Desulfosarcina ovata subsp. ovata: one gene and its partner. The protein of the gene in region 1 binds, or shares a complex with, the protein of each later gene. Links are inferred from orthologs where the notes say so. Each region holds a gene or a part of one and is shown on either strand. Other genes may lie near its edges. The genes, in order: mnmE and mnmG.

Region 1 (6,124 bases):
CATGGCGCTCTACAAAACATATAAGATTAACCCAATGGGGGGTTGTCTACCGATGGTTTTACAAATCCCTGTATTTTTCGCTCTTTATAGAATGCTGTATCAAGCCATAGAACTGCGGCATGCCCCCTTTATACTATGGATTAATGATCTTTCAGCACCAGATCGACTATTTGATTTTGGATTTAAAATACCTTTTATGGAACCCCCTTATGGAATTCCTGTATTAACTATCGTTATGGGTGCAACCATGATGTTGCAACAAAAAATGTCCCCACCTCCGGGTGATCCTACACAAGCTAAAATGATGATGCTCATGCCAGTGGTTTTCACCTTTATTTTTATCAACTTCTCATCAGGACTAGTTTTATATTGGCTGGTAAACAATGTTTTGTCCATTAGCCAACAATACTATGTCCAAAAGAAAAGCAAATAAATTCCGGAGGAGTTATGTTAAAAGAGATTGAATTTCTGGGTAAAAATGTTGAAAAGGCATTAGAAAAAGCCAGCGATGAACTCAATCTGCCAATTAATAAAATTAAGCATGAAGTATTGACTTATGGTTCGACGGGTATATTTGGGTTGGTCGGTGTAAAAAAAGCAAAAATAAAAGTATTTGTTGAAATAGAAGAAAAAAGAGTAAATAAGTTTATTGAAGAAAAAGAAAGACCAACGGATGACTATAAGAAATTACAATATTCAGAATCAGAAAAAGAATCCTCTATAGATACAGATGTAAATTTGGATTATGGCAAGCATGCATTAAAGACTATAGTTGACGCAATTTCTGATAATGCCGAAATAGACGCAAAAAAAAAAGGCGACAAATATTTATTTGAAATATCCGCTGGAGACAGTGGAGTACTAATTGGAAAGCGGGGACAAACATTGGAAGCGATTCAATACCTGCTTGAAAAAATGATTAATAAAAAAAGTAGAAATCGGCTGAGAGTAATGGTGGATATAGAAGGTTATCTCGATAAAAGAAAGAATAACCTTAAGCAAATGGCTCAGAGAATGGCTGAAAAAGCAAAAAGAATAAAAAAGCCGGTTACAATAGGACAGATGAATGCCCATGATAGAAGAATTGTACACATTCATCTTAAGGACGAACAAGGAATAAGAACACAGAGCGTTGGGGAAGGCTACTACAGAAAATTAATGATTTTTCCAAAAAAACAGGGAAATCGAAGACCAAGAAAAGAAAAGAACACCGAATAATCAATCAATGGATGGAAAAAAAAAATACAATTTATACGAATCAAACACTATTGCAGCCATTGCTACACCATTGGGACCTGCAGGAATAGGAGTTATCCGAATTTCAGGTTCCGATGCGAAGTCGATCGTTACCAATATTTTTATTGCTAAAAATTCCGCACTGAATTCAAAAGATACAAGACCATCAATATTCGAGTTTAAATCCCACCAAGTATACTACGGAAATATCCTAGATTACCATACCGGGAAAATTATCGACGAAGCGATAGTTTTCTATATGAAAAGGCCTAACAGCTTTACCAGAGAAGATGTCGTCGAAATTCAATGCCACTCAGGTATCGTCAATCTCAATAGAATTCTCAATTCCGTTCTGGATTCAGGAGCTAAAATAGCAGAAGCAGGGGAATTTACCAAACGTGCCTTTCTAAATGGAAGAATCGACCTGAGCCAAGCAGAAGGCATTATTGATCTTATCAACGCACCATGTAAAAAAGCCGCAGAGATTGCAACGAATCAAATGAGCGGACACATAAAACAATATGTTGAAAAAATTAAAAAAAAATTAATTCATTTAAAAGCGCAATGTGAAGCCAAAATTGAATTCGAGGAAAGCGCTGAATTAGAAAACGGACTTAGCCTAAGTGAAATAAACCATATTATTTTTAATAACATTTTTAATGACTTAAAAACGGCAATTCAACAAAGCAAAGATCATTCAATTTATAGTCAAGGTATCAGCATAACAATCGCTGGAATCCCCAATGTCGGAAAATCAAGTTTGTTAAATACTCTAGTAGAAAGTGACGTAGCGATTGTAAGCGAGGTTCCTGGAACCACAAGAGATGTTTTAAAAGAAAATATAAATATTTACGGAATTCCCGTGATTGCTTTTGATACTGCCGGAATTCATCATTCAGATGATCCAATTGAAATAATGGGAATAAAAAAAGCCCATCAAAAAATTGAAAAATCCGATATTATTCTATTTATGTTAGATGCCACAAGATCGATGTTGGCTTTTGAAAAAGACTTTATTATCCAGCATAAATGTCAAAATGTTATTATTATCGTCAATAAAATTGATAAAATTGATCGAGAACGTTGCAATTTTAACGAAGTTAAAAAAATAGGGTTGCCGGTGTCCTTTATTTCCGCAAAGCATGGAAATGGAATTAAAGAATTAAAATCAACTATTTATGATGAAATAACAAAAAATATTGATCAAATTCACAAAAACGACGCTATTACGACGAATTTTCGACAACGAAAAATTTTCGAAAAAGCGGTAGAAAATATTCAATCTTACATGAAAGATCCAAATCAAAATGAATCATATGAACTGATATCAGAATTAATAGACATTATCATTAAGGAGATGGATGATATAACGGGAGATAACTTAGCTATTGATATTTATGAAGAAATTTTTAAACAATTTTGTATAGGAAAATAATGTTTCACGTGAAACAAAAGTGAGGAGATCTTTTGATGAAACCAGAGCTGGCAGCGATTTTTAAAGAATATGAGTCTTTTGCAAAACAAGTGGATGGCGTATGGGAAACTGTCAGAAAACAATTTCCAGAATCTGTTCAGTGTAAAATAGGGTGCTCTGATTGCTGTCACGCGCTATTTGATATTACTTTGGTCGAAGCGTTATACATAAATGATAAATTCATTACAGAACTTCCTGAAAACAGGAAAAATGAAATATTAGCAATTGCAAATAAAACAGATCGGAATATTTACAAGCTAAAGCGAAAAGCATTTAAAGCCGTAGAAGCGGGAGAAAAAACTGAAGAGCAGGTTCTGTTTGAAATGGCTGCAGAACGATCGCGTTGTCCTTTATTGAACCTGAATGACCGTTGCGATCTCTATGATTATAGACCGCTTACGTGCCGTCTGTATGGAATTCCAACATCTATTGGCGGTCGTGGGCATACCTGTGGTCTATCTTCGTTCAGTGAAGGTCAATCCTATCCTACGGTTAATCTCGATAAGGTATATTCTAAACTTTATGATTTATCCGTTGATATCATTAATACGCTTCAATCATCCCATAAGGAAATGAGTAAAATTTTGATGCCATTATCAATGGCTTTGCTGACAGTATTTGATGATTACTATCTTGGATTGAAATCGGAGGAATTAAAGGATTCCAACCAACAAAAGGATTTGAAAAATGAATAAAAATTTCTCTGATGAAGATAAAAAAAGGGCGGTTTTTGATTCGATGTCACCTAGGCGCCAGAAATATATTTCTGAAAAAATAGGTTATGAACGATGGGATCCTTTTGAAAAACCAAAGGATCCCATCGATATTAGAAAAGATAAAAATAATCGTACGTCACAAATGCTGGTTCGGGAATTTTTACAGTCCAAGACGATGGAAGATTATTCAAACAACTACGGTCGAGGTGTTTTAGAAATGGCTATCGGCATAATCAATGATGATGACCGATATATCGCAATGTATGAATTTTCACTTTGGTATAAAAATTTATTAGAAAAAGAAAAAAAATAAAGAATTTGTTCTTGTTGGGTAAAAACGGTAAATAAATGCTCTCAACAAATGGTAAAATTGTAAAATTCATCTCGCAATCTAAGGCAAAGGTTAATTTTAAAGACCTGAAAATGCAATTTTGCCGTTCCGGTTTGTTATCTCAGAAATCCTTAAAATCCATCATTAAAACGTTAATTGAAGATGGGACGCTTAAATATATTTATGAATTTGGGCGTTCATATATTGATATATCATATGAACGTCCCATTTTAATCTCTGAGCACGTTTATATTAAACCTGAGAATTCTTCTTTTCATTCTCATCCGGGCCAAACAGTTATAGCTTTAAAAAAAGGATCCTCTTTTGGTGGGGGAGAGCATCCAACCACGAGGTTGTGTATTCATTTGATCGATGTGGTGCTGCATTCAAACCGGTTTTCTAAACAAAAAGACGATTACCGCGGCCTTGATATCGGGACTGGTTCCGGTATTTTGGCTTTAGTTGCAGCCAAGCTGGGTGTTAAATCGATTACCGCTTTAGATAATAATCCTTGTGCGATCTATGAGGCAAAGGATAATGTATGTCTCAATGGAATGTCTGAAAAAATTATTGTCGAAAACCAGACGGTTTCTGAATTATCCGGCTGTTATGATTTGGTAATGGCAAACTTGAGATATCCCACATTGATCGATTTGCGTGAGGTTATAGATAAAAAACTTAAAGCAGAGAGTACACTGATATTATCTGGATTGAAACCAGACGAGGTCCAGTTGATTTTGCATCATTATAAAAAATCCAGGTTTATCGCTTGGAATAAAGTGGTCGAAAATGGCTGGTGCGCGATATGTCTTGTCAGAGATTGATTTTTAAACGTTCTTTGTTTGGTTATAGATTTGTATTTGTAGTGTTGTGATCGTTAAAAAATGGGGCTCTCACGAAGTCGATTTTATCTATCCGTTATTATTGATTTTTATTTTAGAAAAACATCTTTCTTTTTTAATTCTAATTCATTTCGTATTCGTCTGCTAAGGCAAAAATAGTGTAACGGCCTACCCCGCCTATGCGGCAAAAGTGTAACGGTTGGTTCTACTATCCCGCAGCGAGACCCCGCCCCAAAAATCAATAAACCTACCACGCTACCCCGCCGCAATAGCTCCCGCCGGCAATCGTTTTTACCAAAAAGTTTTTGTAGGTTGTAAAGTGGGTATTGTCATGGTCCAAGAAAATGAGGAGAAAGCCCGGAACCATCACTTCCGGGCTTTCAGGGTGAACTCCGTATCAAGGCCGGATGTTCATTAAGTAAATTACTTTAAACTCCGGCCACTTTCAAGGCCGGATGGTAAAGCTGATCCAAATATCCTGTCGTTGGTGCAACACCGTTTTTTGTGTGTGCCGGTGCTGCTTTCGTGGGCATGCTTATTGTTGCGATGCATGCCGCATCGCCGGTCGTCTCCAGTCCCGTCGAAAAGCGCAGCGACGCTACCGTAAAACCGATAAAGGTAAAAAAGCCCACCGTCTTGCCGAAAACCGTCGTCGGCATCGTGAAATCGATCCACGTAGAAAAAACATGGATGATCATACTTCAACAAGCCCTTTTAAACGGGTTATGTTGCCACCACAGATCGAAATTTCGGTACCTTTTCGCCTCGGTTTTCGATGCCGCTGCCATTTTTGCGGTCGGCCGGGTGAAATTGTGAGCCATTTTCCACGCCGTGGTTATGGATGAAATCTTTTTCAGGATTTTTTACGCAGATAAGGAGGCCAATATCATGAGACGACGGTTTACAGGGGGAGAACTGTTTCAACTGCGCAATCGGATCCCGGTTGACTGGCTGATCAAAGAACAGCTTCATATCCCATCTAAAGTGATCGAAGGCATTTTTCGTTTTCTATGCCCGCTATGCAATGAATTTCAAACCGCGACCAACCCCAAGACCAATCTCGCCAGGTGCTTTCTTTGCGAGAAAAACTTCAACCCGATTGATTTGGTCATGACCGTGAAAGGCCTTGGATTCGTTGACAGTGTCAAATATTTGCAAACCCTTGTACCAAACAGACCGGATCCTTTAACGGACCAACGGTTGGAATTGAATCAACTGCTTGGCGATATCGGGAAACGGATGAGCATCGGGTGAACAGATGGCCAACAACCGACTCACCCAATTGGAGGAGATCATCGCTGCCAATCAACACCATTTTCACCAAACCGGTAAGGCATTAAAGCAGATTCGAGACGATCAATTGTTTCGAGATTTGCTGTTCGATTCGTTTGAAGGCTATGTCAAGGACCGGTGGGATATGGCCCGATCCCAGGCATATCGTCTGATTAAGGCCGCCAATGTCATCGACAATTTGTCTCCAATTGGCGACGGCATCCTTCCGGAGAATGAATACCAGGCCAGGATT
Region 2 (12,770 bases), 2.6 Mb from region 1 along the record:
ATTGACTGTAACATCAATGGGTTAGGTATCGTCTGGTGGCGATGCAGGGACTTGAACCCCGGACGCTGCGGATATGAGCCGCATGCTCTGACCAACTGAGCTACATCGCCATTGGTTATTCTGTCCCGGAAGGACAGCGGACTATTAACAGCTCAATGGCGGTTAGTCAAGCCGAAAACGGACCTTTTATTTAAGGACGGTTGACCCGACGACTTCAATGGTAAATTCCTCCAGATCACCGGGAAGGTTGGAAAATACCACCATGAAGGGGATGGATTTTCCGGGCTCGATCTTCACGTTGCTCCTGTTGTCTCCCAGGCGATTGGAAAGTCTGGCCTGAATTTTATCCCACTCCAGATTGGCCAGTTCAAGATCGGACATGATGTTTCCAGCGTAGACCTTTTCCTCATTGACCGCAACTTTCCCTTTGGAAAAAAGCTTCCCCACCAGGGTGGCCATGCCGCGACTTTCCGAGTAACCGTTCTGAACCATTCCAGAGATCACGAAAAGTTTACCGACATTGATATTGTCAACAAACTTGCTGTTGATTTGAGAAGTGGTCAACTTCAAATTCCCGGGATCCTGAACCTTGGGTTTCAGGTAGTCGCTGACAAAAGGAATCTCAATACCGCTTTGACTCAGGAAATAAAGGGCTCCGGCGGCGGCGCCAAGGATAAGAATGATCAGCAGGACGATGATCGACTTGCTCTTGCCTTTCTTCACCGGCCTGGAGCTAGAGCTTGGGGGGGCGACCGGTTGGGGGGGCACATCGGGTTTGGGGGGGACCGCCGCGGGCTTTTCGGCCTGGACTTCGGAAACGGCAACCGTGGCTTCCAGGTTTTCATCCTCCAAGGTTTCTTCCGGCCCACCGTTCTCTTCCAGTTCGAAATCCAGTTCCATGTCACCGGACCCGTCGTCGGAAGCCGCACCCGTCGATTTTTCCTCGAAATCGGACAGATCAAAATCCAACTCATCGTCAACCGCTATGGTTTCCGTGGCAGCACCCAATGGACCGTCATCGTCCAAGGTCAATTCCAGTTCCGGTTCCTCGTCGCGCTCATCCGTGGCATCCATGTTCACATCTTCCAGCACCTCTTCAAGTTCTGAAAGATCCAGTTCCTCATCCATGACCAGCTGTTCGCTTTTGCCATCTCCGGACATCCATTTTTCGGTTTCCAGGCTGGCCTCGATGTCCAGATCAAGATCCTGGTCGGGAACCGCGGCAAACTTCCCGCCCTCCACGTCAGGCTCTTCCAGCATCTTCTCGATTTCGGAAAGATCGATTTCCTGATCGGCATCACCCTCGACATCAATCGTTTCCGCCTCGTCATCCAGATCAAGTTCCAGATCGTCCAGGGTATCTGCCGGGGAGCTCTCTTCCACAGCCGCTGCCGCCGCGGAAGGCTCTTCGTCCAGTTCAAGAGAGAGTTCCGGCTCTTCCTCATCTTGGATAATCATGGTGGCGGAGTCTTCGTCACCCCCGTCGTCATTCAACAGGCTTTCCAGACTGGAGAGATCCAAATCATCCGTCATTTCGGGAGACTCGGTCGATGGCTGGTCCGCGTCAAGATCCGTATCTTCAAAATCCAGTGTCAAATCCAGATCGTCCAACAGTTCTGCCGTTTCTCCTTCCGGCACGGTTGCATCTGCATCCGATTCATCCAGATCCAAGCTCAGGTCCAGGTCATCCGACAGTGCCGACGGTTCCCCTGCTGCCATCTCAGCACGATCATCGGTATCTTCAAGATCCAGGGTCAGATCCAGATCATCGTTGATGGATTCCGCTTCCGGGGATGAAAGATCAGTAGTATCCTCATCCAATTCCAGATCGAAATCCAACGAAAGCTCATCCGCCGAGTCGGCAAGCGTTTCCGTTTCGGCCCCCTCGTCAAGGGATGCGTCTTCAGAAGATTCCAGATCCAACGCCAGGTCAAGGTCATTGAGCGTATCATCAGCCTCCAGCGAGATCTCCTCCGCCGGCACCGACGGGGAAGCATCATCGTCCGGTTCAAGTGAGAAGTCATCTTCCAGGTCCAAGGCATCGAGGTCGGCGACGATGGTGGCGGTCTCCGCCTCGGTATCGTCAGGCAGGTCCGTCAGTTCCATTCCCAGGTCATCCTGATCCAGGTCGACAATGGTGGTTTCCACGGCATCCGGAAGATCATCGAACGCGAGATCAAAATCATCATCGTCCAAATCAACGATTACCGTCGCTTCCGCTTCTGCGTCGACGGATTCCGAAGAGAGGTCAAGGTCCGTGTCATCGTCGTCCAGACTGGCGATCATGGTGGCATCGCTCTCAAAGCTGTCATCCGCTTCAAGGTCCGGATCAGGGATCGATTCCGTTTCAAATGAAATATCGGACAGATCCTCATCGGCAACAGGGGGTAATGGTTCTTCGATTTCGGTAGCGGAACCGGTCTCTTCATCCGCATCATCCACGTCGAAATCGAGGTCAATATCCTCATCAAGGGGTGACGCTTCAAGGTCGGAAACCATTGGGCGGTCCGAATCCACCGTCTCTGTGGCCGTATCCGTGATGGATTCGGCGACAGGCTCAGGCGGCGGCACCGGAATTTCCGGGTCCGCAACGACGTCAGCTGTCGCTGAAGGGAGTTCCGCCTGTGGGTATGCGGTAAAAACATTGGCGCAGACCGAGCATCTGACCTTTGAACCAGAGGGCTTGAGCATTTTGTCATCAAGATTGAAACTGGTGCCGCATGTTTTACAGGTGATAATCATAGCTCCCCTCACTGACTAAAGTTTCATATGATATATTTCTGGAAGGTTTCTGTAATTCTCGGCATAATCCAGGCCGTATCCCACCAGAAAGCCTTCTTCAACACAGCCACACGCATAATCGACATTGACGGCCACTTTTCTCCGTTCGCGCTTGTCGATCATGGCGCAGATACGGATGCTGTTGGGATCATGGCGTTTGAGATGTTCGATCAGACGGGCCATCGTCAGCCCGGTATCGACGATGTCTTCGACCACCAACACGTCTTTCCCGCGAATATCAACGTCAATATCCTTTTTTAGAACGATATTTTCTGATGATACTGTATCGGCACCGTAACTGGAAGCTTGAAGGAAATCGATTTTAATTTTTTCAAGTTTCAGCTCGCGAACCAGATCGGCAAGAAACAAAAATGCCCCTTTGAGCACACCGATCATAATCAGTTCCCGACCCTGATAATCTGCCGAAATGGCTGCGGCAATGCGTGTTATCTGGCGCTGGATGTCATCTTTCTTAATAACAGGAATAAATTCAGGCATATGAAATCTTCAGTGCGCATTGCCTGGCTGGCAAGCACGATAACTGTTGGGAACAGCGGGTAAACCGGTCATTGAGGTTGACCGGAAAATTACCCCACCATGGGTTAGTTGTCAATGAATTTAATTTGTTACATACCTGTGGCCGATAGTTCGCCCACCAGTTTTTTCTGCTCGGAAGTCAATTTTTTGGGTACATCCACGATGACGGTAACATACAGATCCCCCTTTTCGCCGCCCTTCATTTTGGGCAGGCCGTGCCCGGCCAGTCGCATGCGTGTTTTGTGGCGGGTGCCCGGCGGAATCTTGAGACTCAACTCCCCCCCGTCGACAGTGGGAATACTCACCTGGGTACCGAGCAGCGATTCACTAAGCCGAATGGTCACAGTGGTGTTGAGGTTCCATTCCTCGCTGGTAAAAACCGGATCGTCAACAACCCGGGACTGAATAAAAAGGTCCCCGGCAGGGCCGCCAAAACCGCTCTGTTCCCCTTTTCCCGCCAGTCGCAATTTTTTCCCGGTAATCATCCCCGGGGGAATTTTAACGGTGATGTTTTCATTGCGTCCCTGATGCTGAAAAGTGACCGTTTTACTGGCACCACTGGCCACCTCTTGCAACGTCAGGGGAAGTTCATAAACCAGGTCCGAACCCTTTGGCGGTGCCTGGCGACGCTGATGCCCGCCAAAGGGCCCCCCACCGAAGGGGGAACCGCCGCCAAAAGAGAACCGCATCCCCTTACCGCCAAAACCGAACTCCTTGAGGATATCTCCCAGGTCCGCGTTTCTGAAGATATCCTCCTGGGAATAACGCTGATGGAAATCCGTGGAGCCGAAGGTATCGTACTGCTGCCGTTTCTCCTTGTCGCTGAGCACGGCATAGGCTTCACTGACCTTCTTGAACATCTCTTCGGCATTCTTGTCACCCTTGGAGTGGTCCGGGTGGTATTTCATGGCGAGTTTGCGATACGCTTTTTTGATTTCACTATCGGTGGCGGTTTTGGATACGCCCAAAATCTGATAATAGTCCTGTTGGGACATGATCGGTCCTGCTCCCTGCAATGGTTAACTTTTTTTAAGCACAGCAACGGTGCCGTTGAAATTCCCCAGTTCCGGCAGCCGCACGATGAATACAGTGAAAAAAAAATAAGGTGTAAGCCTTTTGATGTCAAGCCGTTGGGATTGACTCGGCCGGCCTGTGGAGACGGTCGAGACGCAACCGATGCCGGTCGTCGAACAAACGGCGGGCAGGGCATCAGCGATTTTTCCATAAGCGCAGATAGACCATCAGCACCGAAATGGCCGCCGGTGTCATGCCCTCGATTCGGGAGGCCTGTCCCAGGGAGGTCGGTCGCACGGCACTCAATTTCTCTTTGAGTTCACTGGAAAGGCCGTGAACCGTGGCATAATCGATGCCTTCGGGAAGTTTGATCTGCTCCAGGTGCCTGAATTTTTCAATCTCCTGAAGCTGACGCTGGATATAGCCCTCGTACTTGATTTCGATCTCCACCTGCCGGGCGGCCGACTCTCCCAGGGGCGGGTCGACCGGCGCCAGTGCCGTCACGGCGCCATAATCCAGTTCGGCCCGCTTGAGCAGCTGGACCAGGTGAATGCCGTTGTCGATGGCCGGCGTCTGCCGGGATTCCAGGTAGCGGTTCACCTCGGGAAGCGGTTTGATCACGGTTGTCTTGATTCGCGCGATCTCGGCCTCGATATGGGCTTTGTGGCCCCGGAGGGTCTTCACCGTGTCGGCATCGACGATACCCAACTCATGGCCGATTTCCGACAGGCGCAGATCGGCGTTGTCCTCACGCAGCATGAGGCGGTACTCGGCCCGGGAGGTAAACATGCGGTACGGTTCAAGGGTTCCCCGGGTGACCAGGTCGTCCACCATCACGGCCATGTATGCCTGGCTGCGGTCCAGCACGAAGGGCGGCCGCTTCTGCACGGCGCAGGCGGCATTGATGCCGGCCCACATGCCCTGGGCGGCGGCCTCCTCATAACCGGACGTGCCGTTGATCTGTCCGGCAAGGTAGAGTCCCCGCACCCGCTTGGTCTCCAGGGTGGACCGCAGCTGGATGGGATTGATGAAATCGTACTCAATGGCGTAGGCCGGACGCATGATCTCCGCCTCCTCCAGGCCGCGCACCTGCCGGACCACCTGAATCTGAACGTCCATGGGCAGGCTGTTGCCCAGACCGGAGGCATAGATCTCACGGGTATCCAGCCCTTCGGGTTCGAGAATGATCTGGTGGCGGTCACGGTCGGGGAAACGTACGATCTTGTCTTCGAAAGAGGGGCAGTAGCGCGCCGGCACACCTTTGATAATGCCACTGTGCAGGGCCGACAGGTGCAGGTTGTCCCGGACCAGGCGGTGAACGGCGTCACTGGTGTGCCCGATGTAACTGGGCACCTGGGGCAGCCGCATCGACGGTTGGGAAAAGGAAAACGGACGCGAGAGCTCATCCAGCGGCTGCATCTCAAACTGGGTAAAATCGATGCTGTCCCGGTTAAGGCGCGGCGGCGTGCCGGTTTTCATGCGCCCCAGGGCAAAGCCGAGTTCCTTGAGATGCTCCGGCAGCCCATAGGCGGCGAACTCTCCGGCACGACCGGCCTGCATGGTCTTGAAGCCGATGTGCACCAGACCGGAAAGGAAGGTGCCGGTGGCCAGCACCACCGTCGGCGCCTGAAACCCGAAACCGGTGTGGTCCTCAACACCACAGACCCGCCCCTCCTCGACAATCAGGCGTTCCACCAGAGCCTGTTTGAGGTCCAGGTGGGGTTGCGCTTCGATCACCGATTTCATGGCACTGTGGTAGCGCCCCTTGTCGTTCTGGGTGCGGGTGGACTGGACCGCCGGCCCTTTTTTGGTATTCAGGGTCTTGTACTGAATCGCCGTCTGGTCGGCGATCTTGGCCATCTCGCCGCCCAGGGCATCGATCTCCTTGACCAGCTGGCCCTTGGCCATACCGCCGATGGAGGGGCTGCACGGCATGGCGGCCAGTTTGTCCAGGTCAATGGCCAGCAGCAAAACCCGGCACCCCATGCGCGCCGCAGCCAGCGCCCCCTCGCAGCCGGCGTGCCCGCCGCCGACGACAATTACATCATATTGTTTTTGATAGACGCTCATCGATGTTGACGCTTTTGCGCAAACGGGCACCCACACACCAGCGGGGGAGCCCGTTTGAATGGTCACGATTGATACACACGAATGATACCCGGTTGCTTTTATTTCGTGCAGCGGACTATATAATTGCGGGGAGATTAAGGTCAAGCAGAGGATGATGATGCCTGAAAAACCATATCGGGATCTGAATACTTACTTCCGCGGCCTGTTCGGCGGCCGGGTGCACAAAGTCACCGTCGATGCCGGGCTGAGCTGCCCCAACCGCGACGGCACCCTCTCCACCGGCGGATGCATCTACTGCAACGCCAGGGGGTCGGGCACCGGTGCCCATCAACAGGGAATATCGATCGGCCAGCAGATCGAGCGCAGCAAGACGCGCATCGCCCGGCGTTTCAAGACCAACCGGCTGATGGCCTATTTCCAGTCCTTCACCAACACCTACGCCCCGTTTGACCGGCTCAAGGCGATTTATGATGAAGCCCTGGCCGTGGAGGGAGTGGTGGGGCTGGCCATCGGCACCCGGCCGGATTGTGTGACCGGCGACGTGCTGGACCTGCTCGAGGAATATGCCCGCAGCCGTCTCATCTGGATCGAGTACGGCCTGCAGAGCGCCCACGATCGCACCCTGGCCCTGATCAACCGGGGTCACGATTTTGCCTGTTTCGAAAAGGCGGTCGCCGCCACACGCCACCGCGGCATCAACATCTGCGCCCACGTCATCCTGGGGCTGCCCGGCGAATCCCGCCGGGACATGCTCGACACCGCCGATATCATTGCCGATATGGGCATCGACGGCCTCAAGCTGCATCTGCTTTATGTGGTGCGGGGAACCGCCCTGGAAGCACTCTATCGCGACGGCCGCTACCACTGCCTGGAGCAGCGCGAATATGTGGACCGGGTCTGCGCATTCATCGAACGGCTCCCGGAAACCATGATCATCCAGCGCCTCACCGGCGACCCCCACCCCAACGAACTGGTCGCCCCGGCCTGGTCCCTTGAGAAACGGGAAACCCTGGAGATGATCCATGATCTTTTCCGGGAGCGCAACACCTGGCAGGGGAAACAGTACAGCGGCAGCTGAGCAGTTACTGTTTTCCTGCTATGGCCAAAGCGTGGTTTTGGCCATGGCAGGGCTTCCATTTTGCTTTTTTCCCTATCCGCCAACATTTTTGGTCAGGCCGTGATCACGACCCAGTGGGCCGATTTCCGGACGGAATCTATTTGGCCTCCTCCTGATCGAGAAGGGCGGCGATATCGAGCCCCCAATGGGACTGATTTTTCCGAAACGTCATCCCCGGATTGATCCGATAAATTCCAAAAGCATTCTGAATGTCCGTGTTTTGTTTAGAAGACCATGAGCCATCGGGATTTTTGCTGAATTGCTCAGGCTTGATCAGGACGACATTCGGGTCCATTTTTGGCTTTTCTTTTGTTGAACTGTGGTGCATCGCTTTTTTCCTTTCTTTTTGTGATTGGAATGAGTGCGTTTCCGTTACAGACCAATGGTTCTCTATAAATATTTTTGACGCAGGATGTCAAAATTTTTTTCCGCTCACCGTTCTTTTTTTCCCTTCGTCTTTGCGCTTGACGAATCTCCCCGCATGGTTTAATCATTTGTTTAGATCATTTGATTTAAACATGTGTTCATATCCAACCCCAAGACAGATACCATGCCAAATGTTTCAGATGACAAATCGGTCAAGCAAAAAATCCTGGATGCCGCCGGGGATGTATTCGGCCGCGTGGGCTACAAGGCCGCCACAACCCGCGAAATCTGCCGCGCAGCGGGTGTCAACATCGCCTCGATCAATTATTATTTCGGCAGCAAAACGTCGCTTTACCAAACGGTGGTGACGGATCTGATCGCCCGGACCTTCGCACGCTATCCCGTGGATAGCGGGGTTACGCCGCAGTCGCCCCCCCATGTGCGGCTGCGCGCCTTCATCAATGGCGCCCTTTTGCGTCTGCTGTCACCCGACGGGCTTTCCGGCTACCCGGGCAAAGGGCAGCTGGTGGCTCGGGAACTGGCCGACCCGTCCCCGTTCATGGATGATCTGGTGAACGAATTCATCCGTCCCGCAGCCGCCATCCTCACCGCCATCATTGCTGAATTACTGGGACCGGAGGCGAATCCGCAGGCAATCATGCGCTGCCAGATCAGCGTGATCGGCCAGTGCTTTCACTATGCCACGGCACGCCCGATTCTCTCCCGCCTGGCAGGAACGAATGCATCCGATGCATCCGCGATCAACGCATTGACCGACCACATCACCCGTTTTTCCCTGGCCGGAATCGCGTCGGTCCGCAACACCCTGGCGAGTGCAAAGGACGCTCCCGCCCAAGCCGGCTCCGTGAATGGAGGGACCCCATGAAAAAACGCCTGGGCATCATCATCCCCGTGGCCATCGTTATCCTGGCGGTTGGAATTTATAGCGCTTTTCTGAAGCCGGATACCGGTAGGGGCGAACTGCAATTGTCCGGCAACATCGATATCACCCAGGTGGACCTGGCCTTCAAAGTCGCCGGCCGCCTCAGGCAGCGTTTGGTGGAGGAAGGGGATACGGTAACCCGCAACCAGGTCGTGGCCGAACTGGATGACACGGACCTTGAGATCCAATTGCAAAAGGCGCTCGCCGACACCGGTTACGCCGCCGCCGTGCTGGCCGAACTGGAGGCCGGCAGCCGCCCGCAGGAGATCCAGCGGGCCAGGGCACGCGTCAGGCAGGCCCGCGCGAATCTGGACGACCTGCTCAGCGGCAGCCGCAGCCAGGAAATCGCCGAAGCCGCCGCGGATCTTGAACGGGCCAAAGCCGACGAACGCACGGCGAAAAGCCAGCTGGAACTGGCCCAGGCCGATTTCACCCGCTATCGGTCGGTCTTCGCCGAAGGCGGTGTCAGTCGACAGGACTTTGACACCCAACGCACCCGGCTGGAGGCTGCCCGGAACGCCGTGGCCGCGGCGACATCGCGGCGGCAGGCGGCCGAACAGCGCCTCAGCCTCCGGCGCGAGGGCAGCCGCCAGGAGCAGATTGGCCAGGCCCGTTCGGCCCTGGCCCAGGCCGAGGCCGATTACGCCCTGGTGGAAGCCGGCCCGCGCAAGGAGGTCATCGATCAGGCCCGGGCCAAAAAAGCGGCGGCCACGGCCGGTGTGGCCGTGGCCCGGCAGCAACTCGATGACACCCGGCTGCCCGCCCCCTTTGACGGCGTGGTACTCAGCACCTCGGCGGAGGCCGGCAGCTATCTCTACCCCGGCACCGCGGTGCTCACCATCGGCGATTTGCGCAATGTCTGGCTGCGGGCCTTTGTGGCCGAAGCCGATCTGGGCCGCATCCGCATCGGGCAGCCGGCGTCGGTAACGGTGGACGCCTACCCGGATCGAACCTGGAAGGGCCGGGTCAGCTTCATCAGCAGTGCCGCCGAATTCACTCCCCGGTCGGTTCAGACTTTCAAGGAGCGCACCACCCTCGTCTACCGGATCAAGATCCAGTTGGACAATCCGGACGGCGTGCTCAAACCGGGAATGCCCGCCGACGCCATGATCGAGGTGGCCCCGTGAATCGTCCGGCGGACCCGCCGGCCATCGTGGCCGAGCAGGTGACCCGCCAATTCGGCGACCTGGCGGCGGTGGACGGGCTTTCGCTCACGGTTTCCGCCGGTGAAATTTACGGACTGGTGGGCCCGGACGGCGCCGGCAAAACCACGACCCTGCGCATGCTGGCCGGCCTGCTGGATCCTTCCGGCGGACGCGTGCGGGTGGCCGGGTGCGAGCTGCCGGCCCAAAGCGCAACCGTCAAAACCCATCTGGCCTACATGAGCCAGCGCTTCGGCCTCTACCCCGACCTGACCGTGGATGAAAACATCCGCTTCTACGCCGACCTGTACGGCATGACCCGCCGGGCACACCGGGCAAGGCTTGACGAATTGCTCGATTTCTCCAATATGCGTCCGTTCCGCAAACGGCTGGCCGGCAATCTTTCCGGCGGCATGAAGCAGAAGCTGCAGCTGATCTGTGCCCTGATCCACACCCCCGAGGTGCTGCTGCTGGACGAGCCCACCAACGGCGTGGATCCGGTCAGCCGACGGGATTTCTGGCGCATCCTCTACCGCATGCTCAAGGCCGGCGTGGCCATCCTGGTGACCACCGCCTACCTGGACGAGGCCGAGCGCTGCAACCGCATCGGCCTGATGGATCAGGGACGCCTGCTGGCCGAAGGCCGCCCGGACCAGGTTCGCCAATCCTTTGCAGGGCGGATTTTATCGGTCCGCAGTGCCCAGAGCCGCCGAGCCAGCCGCATCCTGCACGACCGGCTTGCCGATGTCACCAGCGTGGATCTTTATGGGGATAGCGTTCACATTGTCTGCCAGGATCCGCAGGCGGCCACGCGAAATGCCACCCGGATCCTGGCGCACGAAAACATCCCGGTCCAGGAGATCCGAACCATCGCCCCCACACTCGAGGATGTCTTCGTCAATATGGTCGCCTCGCCTAACGAACGCGTTTCGGACATCGTCTCCAGCCAGACGCCGGTCCCCACCCCCGACACTGCTGCCATCGCCGTCCAGGTCACCGATCTGACCCGGCGCTTCGGTGATTTTGTTGCCGTGGACCGCCTCAACCTGAGCGTGGAGACCGGTGAAATTTTCGGATTCCTCGGCCCCAACGGTGCCGGCAAAAGCACCACGATCCGCATGCTCTGTGGATTGCTCAGCCCATCTGCCGGCGGCGGCCGGGTGGCTGGGTGTGAAATCGTTGGCCAGGCCGAGGCCATCAAACAGCAGATCGGTTACATGAGCCAGAAATTTTCGCTTTACGAAGATCTCACGGTTTCGGAAAATATCGATTTTTACGGCGGCATTTACGGACTGAGCGGCGCGCACCTGACCGACCGCAAACAGTGGGCCCTCTCCATGGCCGGACTGGAAGGGAGCGAGGCGCAGCCGGCCCGGCTATTGGCCGGCGGATGGAAACAGCGGCTCTCCCTGGCCTGCGCCATCCTGCACCGGCCGCCGATCATCTTCCTGGACGAACCCACCAGCGGGGTGGACCCCTTGAGCCGGCGGCGCTTCTGGGATCTGATCTACGACATGGCCGGTCGCGGCCGCACCGTCTTCGTCACCACCCATTACATGGAAGAGGCCGAATATTGCGACCGCGTGTCCCTGATCTACCAGGGCCGCATGATTGCCCTGGGTTCTCCCCGGGAGCTGAAAGAGCGGTTGGTGGAGGAAACCATCCTCGATTTGCGTTGCCCGGCCCCCCAGGATCTTCTGGATCCCCTGGCGGCCGTTGAGGGGGTTCGGGATGTAGCCCTGTTCGGCGCTGGTCTGCACCTGAAAGTGGATGATGAGGCCGCAGCCACCCGTCAAATCAAACACCTGCTCGACCGCCTGGGTCGCAGCGATGTCACTGTGGAATCGATCGTTCCCACCATGGAGGATGTTTTCGTCTCCCTGATCGAAAAAGAGGATCGTCGCAATGGGTCAACCCAACACCCCTGACATGGCCGGCAAAAGCCACCCCAAAAGGGGCCGTCGATGAAATGGCAGCGATTCGTGGCCGTGGCCCGCAAGGAATTCATTCATGTCTTGCGCGACTGGCGCAGCCTGGTGCTGGCCATCGCCATTCCCATGCTGCTCATCGCCCTGTTCGGCTATGCGCTGACCATGGACCTCAAGCACGTGCCCACGGCTGTCTGGGACCGGTCGCAGACCGCCGAAAGCCGCGAATTGGTCAGCCTCCTTGACGGTTCGGCCTATTTTTCGGTGGACCATGCCACAGACAATTACCGCGACCTGGGCGACCTGCTCGATGCGGGCCGGATCATGGTGGCGCTGGTGATCCCGGCCGACTTTTCCGATCGTGTCCGCGCCGGCCGGCCGGTAACCATCCAGGCCTTGATCGACGGTGCCGACGCCAACAACGCCACCCTGGCGGCCGGCTATCTGGATGCCGTCAGCACCATTTACAACAGCCGTCTGAAAGTGGTGCGCCGATCTTTGCAAAGCGGCACGGGTCGGATCACTCTGGAACCCCGCGCCTGGTACAACCCGGAGATGGAGAGCCGCAATGTGATCATTCCCGGCATCATCGCCCTGGTGATGGTGGTCATTGCCGCCATGCTGACCAGCGTCACCATTGCCCGCGAGTGGGAGACCGGTACCATGGAACAGCTGATCAGTACACCGATCCGGGTTCCGGAACTGGTGCTGGGCAAGGTGGTGCCCTACTTTGTCATCGGCCTGGCCGATGTGGCCATTGCCGTGGCCATGGGACACTGGATTTATGGCGTACCCTTAAGAGGCAGCACGGCCCTCTTGTTTCTTTCGGCATCGGTCTTTCTCACCGGCGCCCTGTTCCTGGGCCTTTTGCT

Evidence for each region.
Region 2: the proteins of mnmE (region 1) and mnmG are in contact, whole or in part, in a solved structure (PDB 9HIP), measured with the Escherichia coli proteins. The link is inferred for Desulfosarcina ovata subsp. ovata from one-to-one orthologs.

Annotation. Positions count from the first base shown.
Region 1 is NZ_AP021879.1:4,131,432-4,137,555, forward strand. The notes cover bases 492-3,448. They hold mnmE (tRNA uridine-5-carboxymethylaminomethyl(34) synthesis GTPase MnmE), read left to right. Parts: upstream 492-1,225; coding sequence 1,226-2,671; downstream 2,672-3,448. Other genes in these bases: jag (RNA-binding cell elongation regulator Jag/EloR), read left to right, coding at 492-1,218; GN112_RS18295 (YkgJ family cysteine cluster protein), read left to right, coding at 2,707-3,405; GN112_RS18300 (hypothetical protein), read left to right, coding at 3,398-3,448. Also shown: membrane protein insertase YidC, read left to right, coding at 1-433; more of jag, read left to right, coding at 448-491; more of GN112_RS18300, read left to right, coding at 3,449-3,739; GN112_RS18305 (50S ribosomal protein L11 methyltransferase), read left to right, coding at 3,775-4,581; GN112_RS18310 (hypothetical protein), read right to left, coding at 5,028-5,258; GN112_RS18315 (hypothetical protein), read left to right, coding at 5,488-5,853; GN112_RS18320 (plasmid partition family protein), read left to right, coding at 5,858-6,124. UniProt on the Escherichia coli protein: Exhibits a very high intrinsic GTPase hydrolysis rate. Involved in the addition of a carboxymethylaminomethyl (cmnm) group at the wobble position (U34) of certain tRNAs, forming tRNA-cmnm(5)s(2)U34.
Region 2 is NZ_AP021879.1:6,744,408-6,757,177, reverse strand. What follows is about bases 3,966-6,884. They hold mnmG (tRNA uridine-5-carboxymethylaminomethyl(34) synthesis enzyme MnmG), read right to left. Parts: upstream 6,403-6,884; coding sequence 4,528-6,402; downstream 3,966-4,527. Other genes in these bases: mnmL (tRNA modification radical SAM protein MnmL/YtqA), read left to right, coding at 6,560-6,884; GN112_RS29645 (DnaJ C-terminal domain-containing protein), read right to left, coding at 3,966-4,313. Outside these bases: GN112_RS29655 (zinc-ribbon domain-containing protein), read right to left, coding at 187-2,742; hpt (hypoxanthine phosphoribosyltransferase), read right to left, coding at 2,758-3,279; more of GN112_RS29645, read right to left, coding at 3,408-3,965; more of mnmL, read left to right, coding at 6,885-7,480; GN112_RS29630 (hypothetical protein), read right to left, coding at 7,617-7,814; GN112_RS29625 (CerR family C-terminal domain-containing protein), read left to right, coding at 8,070-8,771; GN112_RS29620 (beta-barrel domain-containing protein), read left to right, coding at 8,768-9,955; GN112_RS29615 (ATP-binding cassette domain-containing protein), read left to right, coding at 9,952-11,898; GN112_RS29610 (ABC transporter permease), read left to right, coding at 11,935-12,770. UniProt on the Escherichia coli protein: NAD-binding protein involved in the addition of a carboxymethylaminomethyl (cmnm) group at the wobble position (U34) of certain tRNAs, forming tRNA-cmnm(5)s(2)U34.